One region of the Pseudoalteromonas sp. SG44-5 genome, then DNA from elsewhere that is predicted to be linked to it. Evidence: predicted binding sites of a transcription regulator. Region 1 holds the regulator's gene; the other holds the start of a gene.

Region 1 (7,893 bases):
TTTAATATCGTGCTGTTTAGAAAACACTTCTAAGTCAGGACGGCGCGCCATAGTGCCATCTGCATTGAGTATTTCAACAATAACCGATGAAGGCTCAAGCCCTGCTAAACGGGCTAAGTCGCAGCCTGCTTCAGTGTGCCCTGCACGCGTTAAAACACCGCCAGGTTGTGCCATTATAGGAAAAATATGCCCAGGCTGTACTATATCGCTAGGCACTGCGCCTTTAGCTATAGCGGCCTGTACTGTACGTGCTCTATCTGCTGCCGAAATACCTGTAGTAACGCCTTTTGAAGCTTCTATCGACATTGTAAAATTAGTTGAAAACGCAGCACCGTTATTTTTTACCATAAGCGGTAAATCAAGTTGCTCGCATCGCTGTTGCGTCATAGTTAAACAAATTAAACCACGGCCATGCGTGGCCATAAAGTTAATAGCTTCTGCACTAATATGCTCGGCGGCAATAATTAAATCGCCTTCATTTTCCCGGTCTTCATCGTCCATTAAAATAACCATTTTACCGGCTTTAATGTCTGCGATAATTTCTTCTGCGCTGTGTAAGTTCATAATTCACTCTTATTAGTTGTTAGTTGCGTTACTTAATAAAGCCCGCTTTTGCGAGTAAGCTCATTGAAATATCAGCGCCCGTAGGCTGCTCTGCGCCTTTTATAAGCCGCTCTAAATAACGCGCAATTTGGTCGACTTCCAAATTAACTTGGGTGCCCACTTTAAAATTAGCTATCGTTGTTTGCTCGCTAGTATGGGGCACAATCGTTAATTTAAATTTATTACCTTCTACTGCGTTCACTGTTAGGCTAATACCATCAATACATACAGAACCTTTATACGGTATGTATTTCATTAGGTTTTCATCTGTGGTTAGCCAATATTCTGTAGCACGTGCATTTGGCGTAATGGCGGTAATTGTAGCAATGCCATCAACATGGCCAGACACTAAATGCCCACCTAAACGCGAAACCGGTTGCATGGCTTTTTCAAGATTAACTGTTTGCCCTAATGTGTAATGAGCAAAACCAGTTAAATCTATCGTTTCATTCGATAAGTCGGCACTAAAACCATCGGCATGTTTATCAACAACAGTTAAACACACACCATTAGTGGCAATACTATCTCCTAACTTAACATCACTCATATCAAGGTCAGGGCTTTGTACACGAATAGCTAAATCGCCTTGTTTTTTTTGTAATAAAGCAATTTTGCCTGTGGCTTCTATTATCCCAGTAAACATAGCATTACTCTTTTGTATCAAGTGGTTTTAATGAGCTTTTTACTGCGCTAATACGTAAATCATCACCTATACGCGTACACTCATTAAAAGTTAAATCAATCGTATTTTGCATACTGATCAACTCAGGAAAATTAACTAAACTCTTGCCATCACACCCAATTAATTTAGGCGCTAGATAAAAAATAAATTCATCTATTAAATCCAGTTCAACCATTTTACCCGCAAGGGTTGCTCCAGCCTCTAGCCACACAGTATTAAATTGCAGCTTTGCGAGCTTTTTTAAAACCGCGGTTAAATCAACTTTTGAATTACTAGCAGTTACTACTATATGCTTTACAAAATGCGGCCAATGTTGCGATTTATCAACCTTGGTAGTAAAAATTATTATTTCACTTTCAATAGCAAATAAAGCAAGATTTGGGGTTAAACGATTTTGCGAGTCAATAATAACACGCACAGGTTGGCGAAGCGGTAACTGTGTAGGTAATGCCTGCGGTAATTCATTTTTACGCACATTTAATTTAGCGTCATCTACTAATACTGTGTCGGCACCGGTTAAAATAGCGCAACTTTGTGCACGATATAACTGTACGTCTTGGCGTGCTGCTGCGCCTGTTATCCACTTACTTTGGCCATTATTAAGCGCCGTTTTACCATCAATACTGGCGGCCATTTTACACGTTACATAGGGCAGGCCATGCTCCATGCGTTTAAAAAAGCCTAAATTAAGCGCCCTAGCCTGTGCTTCAAGTAACCCATACGCAACCTCAATACCAGCGTCGCTAAGTATTTTCAGCCCCTTACCAGCCACTTGTGGATTATTATCGACCATGGCGGCAATTACTTTTACTACACCGGCGGCTTTTAAACCTTCTGCGCACGGTGGTGTACGACCATAATGGCTACATGGCTCAAGCGTAACATAAGCAGTTGCGCCTTTTGCTTTACTGCCAGCCATAGCAAGTGCATTTACTTCTGCATGCCCTTGTCCGGCAAGCTGATGAAATCCCTCGCCTACTATTTCATTGTTTTTAACTAATACACAACCTACGTTTGGATTAGGCGTGGTAGTAAACCGGCCTTTTTTAGCCAGTTCTATAGCACGTGCCATATACATTTCGTCATCTTGGTTAAAAACACAGTCGCTTTGCATACTTACTCCCCTAAACGGGCAATTTCTTCGCCAAATTCGCGAATATCTTCAAACGAGCGATACACCGAGGCAAAGCGCACATAAGCTACTTTATCGAGCTTTTTAAGCGCTTCCATAATGCACTCTCCCACTAAATGGCTCGAAACCTCTCGCTCGCCGGTTGCGCGTAATTGCGACTTTATTATATTAACTACTTCTTCTACTTGTTCGGTACTTACGGGGCGTTTTTCCAGTGCGCGGTTTAAACCATTTAACAATTTATCTTCGTTAAAGGGTTCGCGGCTGCCATCTTGTTTTATTACCCGTGGCATAACCAGTTCTGCGCCCTCAAACGTAGTAAAACGCTCATGGCAGTCATTGCATTCACGACGACGACGCACTTGGTGACCACCGCCAACCAGGCGAGAGTCAATAACTTTGGTATCTTTTGCGGTACAAAATGGGCAATGCATAGCTAGGTACTTCCGTTTTAAAAAACAAAAAAGGCCGCTTTAAAGCGGCCTTTATCTTAGCAAAAAACTAAGCGATTGTGATCTAAATTACTGTTTTACTTTTATTAAGCGTAAACAGGTAGTTTTGCACAAATTGCTTTTACTTTTTCTCTTACTTGCGCCTGTACTGATTCATCATTGATGTTATCTAGTACGTCACAGATCCAGCCAGCAAGCTCTTTAGATTCTGCTTCTTTAAAACCACGACGAGTGATTGCAGGTGAACCAATACGTAGGCCAGATGTTACAAACGGTGAACGTGGATCGTTAGGCACTGAGTTTTTGTTAACTGTAATATGAGCGTTACCCAAAGCAGCATCAGCATCTTTACCGGTAATATCTTTATTGATTAAATCAAGTAAGAATAAGTGGTTTTCAGTTTTGTCAGATACAATTTTGTAGCCACGTTCCTGCATAACAGCAACCATAGCTTGTGCATTTTTAACAACTTGTGTTTGATATACTTTAAATTCTGGTTGTAGGGCTTCTTTAAATGCCACAGCTTTAGCAGCAATAACATGACATAAAGGACCGCCTTGGCCACCAGGGAAAACAGCACTGTTAAGCTTTTTGTAAATAGCTTCGTCGCCACATGCCGAAATAATTAAACCACCACGAGGGCCTGCTAAGGTTTTATGTGTAGTTGTAGTAACAACATGTGCGTGAGGAACTGGGCTTGGGTAAATACCCGCCGCAATTAAACCAGCAACGTGCGCCATATCTACAAAAAAGTAAGCGCCAATTTTATCAGCAATTTCACGTAATTTAGCCCAATCAACAATACCTGAGTATGCTGAGAAGCCACCAATAATCATTTTTGGTTTGTGCTCAAGCGCTAGCGCTTCAACCTGTGCGTAATCAATTTCGCCTGTAGTTTCATCTAGGCCATACTGAATTGCATTATAAAGCTTACCTGAAAAGTTTACGTGTGAACCATGCGTTAAATGGCCGCCATGAGCTAAGCTCATACCTAGTACGGTATCACCGGCGTTTAACAATGCTAAAAAAACGGCCGCATTTGCTTGCGAACCAGCATGTGGTTGTACGTTTGCATAGTCAGAACCAAATAGTTCGTTAGCACGGTCAATCGCTAATTGCTCAACAACGTCTACATGCTCACAACCGCCATAGTAACGTTTGCCCGGATAACCTTCTGCGTATTTATTAGTTAACTGTGAACCCTGTGCTTCTAGTACGCGTGGGCTACAGTAGTTTTCAGAAGCGATTAATTCAATGTGATCTTCTTGGCGCGCAGTTTCTTTTGCAATTGCGTCAAATAACTCTGGGTCAAAATCTGAAATATTCATGCTACGTTCTAACATTGGGGTCTCCTGGGGCAAGGTGTATGGTATTTTTTAGAGGCTTTATTGTACGCTTAAAACGACTATTTGCCTACGCTCTTAAGTTGAGGATATTTAAACAGGGATTGAATTTATTTCACAGGCTTTTTAAGATGATATTTTTTAATCATTACATAATAAATTAAAATATATATTAATTACTATATTTACATAGCTAATGAAAGTATTAACACCCACACTAAAATATACCTATAAAAAAAGCGACCAAGGCCGCTTTAATTAGATCTTACTTTTAACTTAATTTTTTAAGTATTTCAGTACGTAAGGCATCATAATCAGCATTTATATCATTAGCTAAACATGGCTTGGCTAATGCATCTGCAAGTGGCTTTGGCATAGCTAGTTCAATGTTTAAAATACCTTCAACACTGTCTTTAAATTTAGCTGGATGAGCCGTTGCTAAAAAGATTCCGGCAGCGCCAGGAGCGCGATTTTCAACAAGTCCTTGGTATGCAATAGCGGTATGCGGCTCAGCAACATAACCTGTTTGTTGAATATTTTTCATCACTGTTTGCGTATCTTGCTCGTTTACGCTAGTTGAATAAAAATTATCGTAGCTAAACCAATTGTTGTCGAGCATAGATTGCACTCGTGGCCAGTTATTTGGCTTGCTTACATCCATTGCATTTGAAAGTGATTCAAGTGTCGCGTTTGGCGTCCAGTTTTTATCCAGCATAAAGCGCGGTACTGTATCGTTTTGATTAGTAGTTGCACTAAGTTTGCCAACAGGCAAACCAATAACAGCACCTATCATTGCCGCGCACACATTACCAAAGTTACCACTTGGAACCGAAATATGCGCAGTAGCCCGTTTTGCTTTTGGTAATTGTGCAATTGCCTCAAAGTAATAACAAACTTGTGCCACTAAGCGACTAATATTAATAGAGTTAGCAGAGTTAAGCCCCAGTGTAGATTTAACTTCTTCATCTAAAAAGGCATTTTTAACTAACTCTTGGCAATCATCAAAGCTGCCTTCAACCGCATAACAATGAATGTTGCCACCCAATGTAGTAAAGAGCTTTTGCTGCGCCAGTGAAATTTTGCCTTTAGGGTATAAAATTACCACGTCGATATTAGGCTTATTATAAAACGCATGTGCAACCGCCGCGCCAGTATCGCCCGACGTTGCAGTTAAAATAGTCACTTTATCGCCTTGATTAAACTGCGCTAAACACTCTGCCATAAAGCGCGCACCAAAATCTTTAAACGCTAAGGTAGGCCCATGAAACAATTCTAAGCAATAAGTGTTCTCTGCCACTTCCACCAGCTTAACCGGAAAGTTAAATGCATTTTTAACTATATGTGCAACGGTATCTGCTGGTAATTCATCGCCAATTAAATGCGAGAGTATTTTACTACTACGGGTTACAAAATCCATATCAAGTAGTGCATCAACATCCGTTAGTGGTGTTAATGACTCGGGAAAAAATACCCCTTGATTACGCCCTAAACCCGTTTTTACTGCCTCAACAAACGACACTTGTTGCGAACTATCTTTTAAATTATGTAATTGCATAACTACTATCCTATAAAACTGTTAATTGACGTGTGCCGTCGTTATCTAATTTACAAATATGGCAAAAACCTTGCTCGTTTATGTAGTTACTTTCAAGCCACTGCGCGCACTGCTGTGCAGCTTTTAATGTTTTACACACAGTAAATAATGTTGGCCCTGCACCAGAAATACTAACAATTTCGGCGCCTAGCGCTGGCAAACTCGCTTTTGCTTCACTAAAACCTGTTATAAGTGGCGCACGGTATGGCTCGGCTATATGGTCTTGCATAATACTTAATGCATCATCAAAGCGATGCATTAACAATAAACTACTAAAGGCAGATAAACGCTGCGCAAATTCTACACCTGCGTGCATGCTCAACTCTTTTGGTAAAACTGAGCGTGCTTTTGCTGTATTAAGTGAAAAACCAGGAAACGCAGCAACGTAATACCAGTTTTCATCGACTGGTAAAGCAATTGATTTATTAGGAATTAAATCGCCAGTTAGCTGCAGGCCACCTAAATAACATGGCGTGATGTTATCGTAATGACGACCACCACTAACAACTGCCTCAAAGTCGGCCATTAACTCAATAAGTTCAACTTGGCTAAGCTTGGTTCCGGCAAATTTATCTAGGGCAGCAAAGGTTGCTACCACCGAACACGCACTTGATCCTAACCCTGAACCTATGGGCAAGTTCTTTTTCAGCTCCAACTTTACACTTGGCATATTAGGCGCTACATGCGCTCTAAAATGCACTAAACATTGATACGCTAAGTTTTCACTGGCATCACTTGGTAGCTTATGCGCGTATTCGCCAGAGCAAATAAACTCATCGCTCGATGCGGCACTAACAACGGCTACATCGCCTAATAAACTGCCGTCAATAGGTGCAAGAGCTGCGCCTAATGCGTCAAAACCAACGGCAAAATTACCAATAGATGCGGGAGCATATACTTCAATCATTGTTTGCTCCTAGCGCGATAACGTTTTTAAAATATCAGCAAATACACCAGCGGCTGTTACTGCCGAGCCTGCGCCATAGCCTCGTATAACAAATGGGCGTGGCTGATAATACTGACTTAAAATTGCTAATGCGTTTTCGCCATCACGAATATCGTAAAGTGCATGCTTTGCATCAACGGCTTCTATACCTACCTTACAGTGACCTTGCTTAATTGTGCCTACGTAACGCAGTACTTTACCCTCTGCGGCAGCACTTGCTATTCGGTCGTTAAAACCTGCGTTTAGGCTAGGGAGCTTTTCCATAAACGTATTTACATCATCGCCTTGTGCAAAACCGTGCGGTAATACCGACTCTACTTCAATGTCGCTTAGCTCTAGTGGCATGCCAGATTCGCGGGCAATAATTAATAGTTTTCGTGCTACGTCTGTCCCCGATAAGTCATCACGCGGATCAGGTTCAGTAAAGCCACTTTCTTTAGCTTTAATTGTTGCCTCAGACAGTGACAAGCCATCTTGCAGCGCACCAAACATGTACGATAGCGAGCCTGATAAAATACCGCTAAATTCTAGTAACTCGTCTCCTGCACCAAATAACGATTTTAAGTTATCAAGTACCGGTAAACCGGCTCCTACATTGGTTTCGTATAAAAACTTACGGCCATTTTTTTGCGTTGCTGCAATTAAGTCTTGATAGTAAGCATACGAGCTTGTATTGGCCTTTTTATTTGCGGCTACGACATGGAAACCGGCATTTAAAAAGTCTACGTATTGCGCCGATAACGCATCTGACGAAGTACAATCAACTAATACTGGGTTTATTAAATGATTTTGCTGTACAAATTGTTCAACTAGTTTTAAATCAAAAGCCTGCTCTGATGCGCCAAGCTTTTGCTGCCAGTCATCAAAGGCAATACCTTCACTGTCTAAGTGTAGCTGGCGAGAGTTAGCAACCCCATAAAGCTTAAGTTTAATATTGCGTTTTTCAAGCCAAGCTTGTTGACGCTCTAATTGCTCAATAAGCTCTTGACCTACTAAACCACACCCTAATAAAAACACGTCAATTGATGGAATATGGGTAAAGAAATTCTCATGACAAACCTTTACAGCGCCATTACAACGTTCACCATCGATCACGGCCGAAATAGAACTTTCGGTAGAGTCTTGGGCTATAGCTACAATA
Region 2 (7,893 bases), on a different contig from region 1:
TGCTTTTTATAAAGGGCTAAAAAGTACTTTTAAACTAAGTGGTTTAAAAGTACTTAAAACTGATTAGAGAGTGATTTTTAGACTGTTTGGTTTAAATGAAGTTGAAGTTAAAGTTTAATATGTATGTCGCCATTAGGTTTGCAGCAGCACAACAGTATTTCGCCGTCGCGTACAAACGCTAGAGGCTCTTCATTATAATCAACTTTACCTGACACTAAAGTCGCTCTGCAGGCACCGCAATAGCCTTCGCGGCATTGAAAGGCCACTTCTATCTGTTGAGATTCTAGGCAGTGTAAAACAGAAGGGCAGCCAGTGCTAAATTCTATGCACTGGCTGTTATCTGCAAGCGTAATGCTTGCAGTAGGTCGATCAGTCATTATAAATCAAAGTCACCAAATTCAGAGGCATCAACTTGCGAGTCTATTTGACCAACAAGGTAGGAGCTAATTTCAGCTTCTTGTGGTGCTACTTGCACGTTATCTGACACCAACCAAGAGTTTATCCATGGGATAGGATTACTGTTGTTTTTAAACTGTGCAGGAAAACCAATGGCTGTCATTCGAGCGTTGGTAATGTATTCAACGTACTGACATAAAATGTGTTTATTTAAGCCAATCATTGAGCCATCTTTGAATAAGTACTCGGCCCATTCTTTTTCTTGCTCTGCAGCGTCCACAAACATTTTAATTGCTTCGTCGCGGCACTGCGCGGCAACAATCGCCATTTCTGGATCGTCTTTACCGTCTTGCATAATATTTAAAATATGCTGAGTGCCAGATAAATGTAGCGCTTCATCGCGGGCAATAAGCTTGATTATTTTAGCGTTACCTTCCATCAATTCACGCTCAGCAAACGCAAACGAGCAGGCAAAGCTGACATAAAAACGAATCGCTTCTAAAATATTTACCGACATCATTGCCAGGTAAAGTTTCTTTTTCAGCTCAAATAAATTAACAACAACAGATTTACCGTTAATCTCGTGTTTGCCTTCACCGTATAAATTGTAAAGCGACACTGAGTTAATTAAATCATCGTAGTATTTTGTTACCGCATCGGCACGTTCACTAATTTTATCATTGCTAACTATGTCATCAAAAATAAGTTCAGGTGCTTGGGTAACATTACGAATAATATGCGTGTACGAGCGGCTATGAATCGTTTCACTAAACGCCCACGTTTCTATCCATGTTTCTAACTCTGGTAGCGATACAATAGGTAGTAGGGCCACGTTTGGTGAACGCCCTTGTACGCTATCAAGCAATGTTTGATATTTTAAGTTACTTAAAAATATATGCTTTTCATGATCAGGTAATGCTTGAAAGTCTAAGCGGTCTTTGCTTACGTCTACTTCTTCTGGGCGCCAAAAAAACGAAAGCTGCTTTTCAATTAGTTTTTCAAAAATAGGGTATTTTTGTTGATCATAACGAGATACGTTAACGGTTTGGCCAAAAAACATTGGCTCTTCCATTTGGTTATTATGTTTACGACTAAAGGTAGTATAAGACATGTTTATCACTCAAAAAACTATCAGAATAAAGCGGGCTTAGTGCCCGCTTAAAATAAAAACTCAAAAATTAAATTTTACACGCGCCGCCTGCGCAATCATCATCTTCAAGATCCGGTGTATCTTCTTGTGCATCAGATGCACCATCGCGGGTATTGTGATAGTACAAGGTTTTAACACCCAATTTGTAGGCGCTAAGCAAATCTTTTAATAAGACTTTCATCGGTACGCGACCGCCTTCAAACTTACCAGGATCATAATTTGTATTGGCCGAAATAGACTGGTCAATAAATTTTTGCATTATACCCACAAGTTGTAAGTAACCATCGTTTGAAGGAATATCCCACAGTAACTCGTAGTTATCTTTTAAACGTTCATATTCAGGTACAACTTGCTTTAAAATACCGTCTTTACTTGCTTTAACGCTAATATGACCACGTGGTGGCTCAATACCGTTTGTTGCGTTAGAAATTTGCGACGATGTTTCTGATGGCATTAGCGCACTTACTGTTGAGTTACGCATACCGTGCTCTTTAATGCTGGCACGTAATGCATCCCAATCAAGGTGTAGTGGCTCATCACAAATTTTGTCAAGATCTCGCTTGTACGTATCTGTTGGCATTATACCTTGAGAGTAGGTTGTTTCGTTAAACTTAGGACATGCACCACGCTCTTTAGCAAGCTCGTTTGATGCTTTCATTAAGTAGTATTGAATCGCTTCAAATGTTTTGTGCGTTAGTGCATTTGCGCTGCCATCTGAATAACGCTTACCGTTTTTAGCTAGGTAGTATGCGTAGTTAATTACGCCTATTCCTAGAGTACGACGACCCATAGTGGCATTTTTTGCAGCCGGTACTGGGTAGTCTTGAAAATCAAGTAAGTTATCTAAAGCGCGTACAGCAAGCTCAGCCAATTCTTCAAGTTCATCTAGTGACTCAATAGCCCCTAAGTTAAATGCAGAGAGTGTACATAGCGCAATTTCGCCTTCTTCGTCGTTTACGTTATCCAACGGCTTAGTTGGTAATGCAATTTCTAAACATAAATTAGATTGGCGAATAGGTGCCACTTTAGCAATGAACGGGCTGTGCGTATTACAGTGGTCAACGTTTTGTAAGTAAATACGACCGGTACTTGCACGTTCTTGCGCAAACATTGAGAACAGTTCAATAGCTTTAATGCGTTTTTTACGAATTGATTCGTCTTGTTCGTATTTTACGTAAAGCGCGTCAAACTCGTCTTGGTCTTCAAAAAATGCATCGTAAAGGCCTGGCACATCAGAGGGGCTAAACAAGGTAATGTAGTCGTCTTTAATTAAACGCGAGTACATTAGTTTATTAAACTGTACGCCGTAATCTAAATGACGCACGCGGTTGTCATCAACCCCGCGGTTATTTTTAAGTACTAACAAGTTTTCTACTTCTAAATGCCAAAGCGGGTAGAACAAGGTTGCTGCGCCGCCACGTACACCGCCTTGCGAACAGCTTTTAACCGCTGTTTGAAAGTGCTTATAAAAAGGAATACAACCCGTATGGTACGCTTCGCCATTGCGAATATGGCTACCCAGTGCACGAATGCGACCTGCGTTAATGCCAATGCCGGCACGTTGCGATACGTATTTAACAATTGCAGACGAGGTGGCGTTAATTGAATCAAGGCTGTCGCCACACTCTATTAATACACACGAGCTAAACTGGCGTGTTGGCGTACGAACACCTGCCATAATTGGCGTAGGCAGTGAAATTTTAAACAATGAAATCGCATCGTAAAAACGTTTTATATACGCAATACGTGTATCGCGAGGGTAGTCAGCAAACAAGCTAGCTGCGACTAAAATATATAAAAACTGCGCGCTTTCATAAATCTCACCGGTTACACGGTTTTGAACTAAGTATTTACCTTCAAGCTGTTTAACCGCAGCATAACTAAAGTTAAGGTCACGGCTGTGATCTAGGTATTCGTCTAATTCGTCAAGCTCTTGCTCGGTGTAATCTACCAGTAGGTGAGCGTCGTAGCGTTTGTCGCCAACCATTTTTGTTACATGATCAAATAAACGTGGTGGCTCAAATTGGCCATACGCTTTTTTACGTAAATGGAATACAGCTAAACGTGCTGACAAATACTGATAATCAGGAGATTCTTTTGAAATCTGATCGGCTGCAGCTTTAATGATGGTTTCGTGAATATCTTTAGTACGAATACCGTCGTAAAATTGAATGTGTGATTTTAATTCAACTTGCGAAACCGAAACGTTATTTAACCCTTCGGCGGCCCATTCAATAACGCGATGGATCTTGTCAAGATCAAGTGGCTCTTTACGGCCGTCACGTTTGCTTACAGATAACTGTTGGTTCATAGTTTTGCCTGTATTCCTTGGAAATTAAGTATTTTGACCAATGATTAATACTCCAAAATAACAGAGTATCTATTCATTTATTATTGTTTACACCAATTCAGGCGATTTTATTGAATAACATTTAGCCACAATATCTGGTGTTGTTCAAATTAGAGATCACAAGATAGTGTGGTCCGCGTTGTTTTGCAAGGGACAGAATTGCCCCTAATTGTGGATAACGTCGGGATAACACATTTGTGTTAGTAAGCATTAACCTTCGAACATTCGGTTAAGTTGAAATTTACAAAAATCAACTAAGGATCTACTAAATTTACGCTTTTTAAAAATATATTTTGACTGCTTTTTTTATCAGCAGGCTTTGTGTGAAAACTAACACAATCACAATATATAGTGTTTAATAATTAACATAGCACTATATATGGTTAAAACCTTCAATAGGGCTTTGCCAATTAAAATCGGCCTGCCAGCTCAAAACTTCGGTTAAGTTAGGCACGTAACCCCAAAGTGCGGTTGCGGTGTGCATACCTGCCGCTTTACCTGCTTGAATGTCACGCAAAGCATCGCCAATGTACAAGCAACGATTTGGTGCAACGCCCATTAGCTTGGCACAATGTAGTAAAGGTAAAGGCGAAGGTTTAGCTTCAGCTAAAGTATCGCCACTGATAACCACGCAGGCATTTTTTAAAGCAGGGATCGCGGCCACTAAAGGGTCGGTTAAAAATCCGGGTTTGTTAGTCATGATCCCCCATTTGATGTTTTTTCGCTCCAGTTCGATAAGTAGTGGCTCAATACCAGCAAAGCACGTGGTGTGTTTGGCTATGTTAGCCGCGTAGGCATCAATTAATTGCTTAACGAGTTGTGCTTGCGGTTGCTCACCCCATTTATCTTTAAAACCGACCTCTAACAAGGCTGCTGCGCCATTAGATGCTGCAGCGCGATATACCTCACGACTTACTGTATCTAATTGCTGCGAACGCAGTACGGTATTTAAAGCTGCACCTAAGTCATCAGCGGTATCGAGTAAAGTGCCATCTAAGTCAAATAAAAAAGCATCGTACTCTATAGTAGGTGACGTTGATTGAGAGCTGACCATTACGCTAACTTCTCAAAATGCAGAATATAATTTACGCTTACGTCGGTATTAAGCGAGTACTGCTTAGATAATGGATTATAAGATAACCCAGCACTGGCGCGCACTTTTAAACCCGCTTGTTCAGCCCAGGCAATTAACTGTGCTGGTTTAATAAACTTTTTGTGATCGTGAGTGCCTTCAGGCACCATTTTTAATAGCTTTTCTGCACCAATAATGGCGTACAAATAGGCTTTAGGGGTTTTATTAAGTGTTGAAAAAAACACATCAGCGCCGGGTTTTGCAAGCTCTGCAACAGCATGAATAATAGAAGCCGGATCGGGTACATGCTCCAGCATTTCCATACAGGTTACTACATCAAAGCGAGCAGGGTGCTCGGATGCATATTGTTCAGCAGGTACTTTAATATACTCTACATGTACGCCTGTCTCTAGGCTGTGTAATTTGGCAACAGTTAAAGGCTCTTGCCCCATATCTATTCCAGTTACCTTTGCCCCCATGCGCGCCATGCTCTGGCTTAAAATACCGCCGCCACAACCTACATCTAGTGTTTCTTTGTCAAATAAACCGCCAGTTTTATTAGCTATAAAGTCTAAACGTAAGGGGTTTATTTCGTGAAGCGGTTTAAATTCCCCGTCTAAATCCCACCACCGCTCTGCGATGGCCTCAAATTTTGCAATTTCTGCGTGATCTACATTTTGATGTTCGGTCATAAAATACTTCCTCGTCAATCTGGGGGCATTATATAGGGCTAAATTGGTAAATCGCAAAGTTTTGCGCCTGTAAATCTAAATAAATTGTGGTAGCATGTTTCTTTAGCAATAATAACAAATTCTCTTGATACCTAATAGTGGGTGTTTAAGAGCTGATACTGAAGGAATGTGATATCAATGACTGATCTCGCCCATGGCATTCTGCCAGTCAATATTGAAGACGAGTTAAAAAACTCCTACTTAGATTACGCAATGAGCGTAATTGTAGGACGTGCATTACCAGACGTGCGTGATGGCTTAAAACCTGTTCACCGCCGCGTTTTGTTTGCAATGAACGAGCTTAGTAATGATTGGAACAAGCCTTACAAAAAATCGGCACGTGTTGTCGGTGACGTAATCGGTAAATACCACCCACACGGCGATAGTGCTGTTTACGACACTATAGTACGTATGGCACAGCCATTCTCACTGCGTTATATGCTAGTAGATGGTCAAGGTAACTTCGGTTCGGTTGATGGTGATTCAGCAGCGGCAATGCGTTATACAGAAGTACGTATGGCAAAAATGTCGCATGAATTATTAGCCGATCTTGAAAAAGAAACGGTTGATTTCGTTCCTAACTACGACGGCACTGAGCAAATCCCTGACGTTTTACCAACCAGAGTTCCTAACTTATTAGTAAACGGTTCATCGGGTATTGCGGTAGGTATGGCAACAAACATTCCACCTCATAACTTAACTGAAGTGGTAAATGGCTGTTTAGCACTCATTCAAAACCCTGAATTATCTATTTTAGAGTTAATGGATTATATCCCGGGCCCAGATTTTCCAACTGCTGCAATTATCAACGGTAAAAAAGGCATAGAGCAAGCCTATTTAACTGGCCGTGGTAAAGTGTACATGCGTGCCCGCGCTGAAATAGAAGTAGATGAAAAAACGCATCGTGAAACTATCATTGTTCACGAAATACCTTATCAAGTTAACAAAGCGCGCCTAATTGAAAAAATTGCCGAGCTGGTTAAAGATAAAAAAATTGAAGGTATTAGTGCACTACGTGATGAATCAGATAAAGACGGTATGCGTATCGTTATTGAGATTAAACGTGGTGACGTAGGCGAAGTTATTTTAAATAATTTATATGCGCAAACGCAGTTACAAACTGTGTTTGGTATGAATATGGTTGCGTTAATTAACAACCAGCCTAAGTGCTTTAATTTAAAAGAAATGCTTGAAGAGTTTATTATTCACCGCCGTGAAGTAGTAACTCGTCGTACTGTTTTTGATTTACGCAAAGCGCGTGACCGTGCACATATGCTAGAAGGTTTAGCAATTGCACTGGCAAACATCGACCCAATTATTGAGCTTATTCGTAATTCACCAACACCTGCTGAAGCAAAAGTTGCTTTAACAGCGCGTTCGTGGGAATTAGGTAACGTAAAAGCCATGCTTGATAAAGCAGGCGAAGACAACGTTGCCCGCCCAGATTGGTTAGCTGCTGAGTTAGGTATTCGCGATGGTCAATACTTTATTTCTGAGCAACAAGCTCAAGCAATCCTAGATTTACGCTTACATAAGCTAACGGGTTTAGAACACGAAAAGATTCTAACTGAATACCAATCGTTATTAGATTTAATTGCTGAGCTTTTACATATTTTGGCAACACCAGAGCGTTTAATGGAAGTTATTCGCGATGAGTTAGTTGAAATTAAAGCGCAATATGGTGATGAGCGTCGTACTGAAATAAATGCCGCAGCACACGATATCAGCCTTGAAGATTTAATTACCGAAGAAAACGTAGTAGTAACGCTTTCTCACGAAGGTTATGTTAAGTATCAGGCTCTGTCTGATTACGAAGCGCAGCGTCGTGGTGGTAAAGGTAAATCGGCAACGAAGATGAAAGATGAAGATTTCATTGAACGTTTATTAGTTGCTAATACGCACGATACTATATTGTGTTTCTCAACGGCTGGTCGTTTATATTGGCTTAAAGTGTATCAGTTACCACTTGCAAGTCGTGCAGCGCGCGGCAAACCAATTGTTAACTTATTGCCACTTGAGGCAGATGAACGTATTACCGCTATATTGCCAGTACGCGAGTATGCAGAAGATAAATACATCTTTATGGCAACCGCATTTGGTACAGTGAAGAAAACACCACTAACGGCATACAGTCGTCAACGTGCAAGCGGTATTATTGCGGTTAACCTAAATGAAGGCGATAGCCTAATTGGTG

What was found. Region 1 encodes NrdR, which represses ribonucleotide reductase genes. Its sites were predicted from a motif close to AAACACNANATNTNGTGTTT; they were not measured.
Region 2: a site for NrdR is predicted at 3,981-4,000, ahead of nrdA (class 1a ribonucleoside-diphosphate reductase subunit alpha). Genes of this name have one in related genera too.

What each region holds. Positions count from the first base shown of each region.
Region 1 is NZ_JACJES010000018.1:16,260-24,152, forward strand. Features, by position in the region: gene ribBA (bifunctional 3,4-dihydroxy-2-butanone-4-phosphate synthase/GTP cyclohydrolase II) at 1-564, opposite strand, end outside; gene H5079_RS14530 (riboflavin synthase) at 593-1,246, opposite strand; gene ribD (bifunctional diaminohydroxyphosphoribosylaminopyrimidine deaminase/5-amino-6-(5-phosphoribosylamino)uracil reductase RibD) at 1,251-2,399, opposite strand; gene nrdR (transcriptional regulator NrdR) at 2,402-2,851, opposite strand; gene glyA (serine hydroxymethyltransferase) at 2,956-4,212, opposite strand; gene thrC (threonine synthase) at 4,484-5,767, opposite strand; gene thrB (homoserine kinase) at 5,778-6,713, opposite strand; gene thrA (bifunctional aspartate kinase/homoserine dehydrogenase I) at 6,723-7,893, opposite strand, start outside.
Region 2 is NZ_JACJES010000001.1:443,456-451,348, forward strand. Features, by position in the region: gene yfaE (class I ribonucleotide reductase maintenance protein YfaE) at 108-377, opposite strand; gene nrdB (class Ia ribonucleoside-diphosphate reductase subunit beta) at 377-1,507, opposite strand; gene nrdA (class 1a ribonucleoside-diphosphate reductase subunit alpha) at 1,575-3,857, opposite strand; gene H5079_RS02100 (HAD family hydrolase) at 4,270-4,950, opposite strand; gene ubiG (bifunctional 2-polyprenyl-6-hydroxyphenol methylase/3-demethylubiquinol 3-O-methyltransferase UbiG) at 4,950-5,660, opposite strand; gene gyrA (DNA topoisomerase (ATP-hydrolyzing) subunit A) at 5,838-7,893, shown strand, end outside.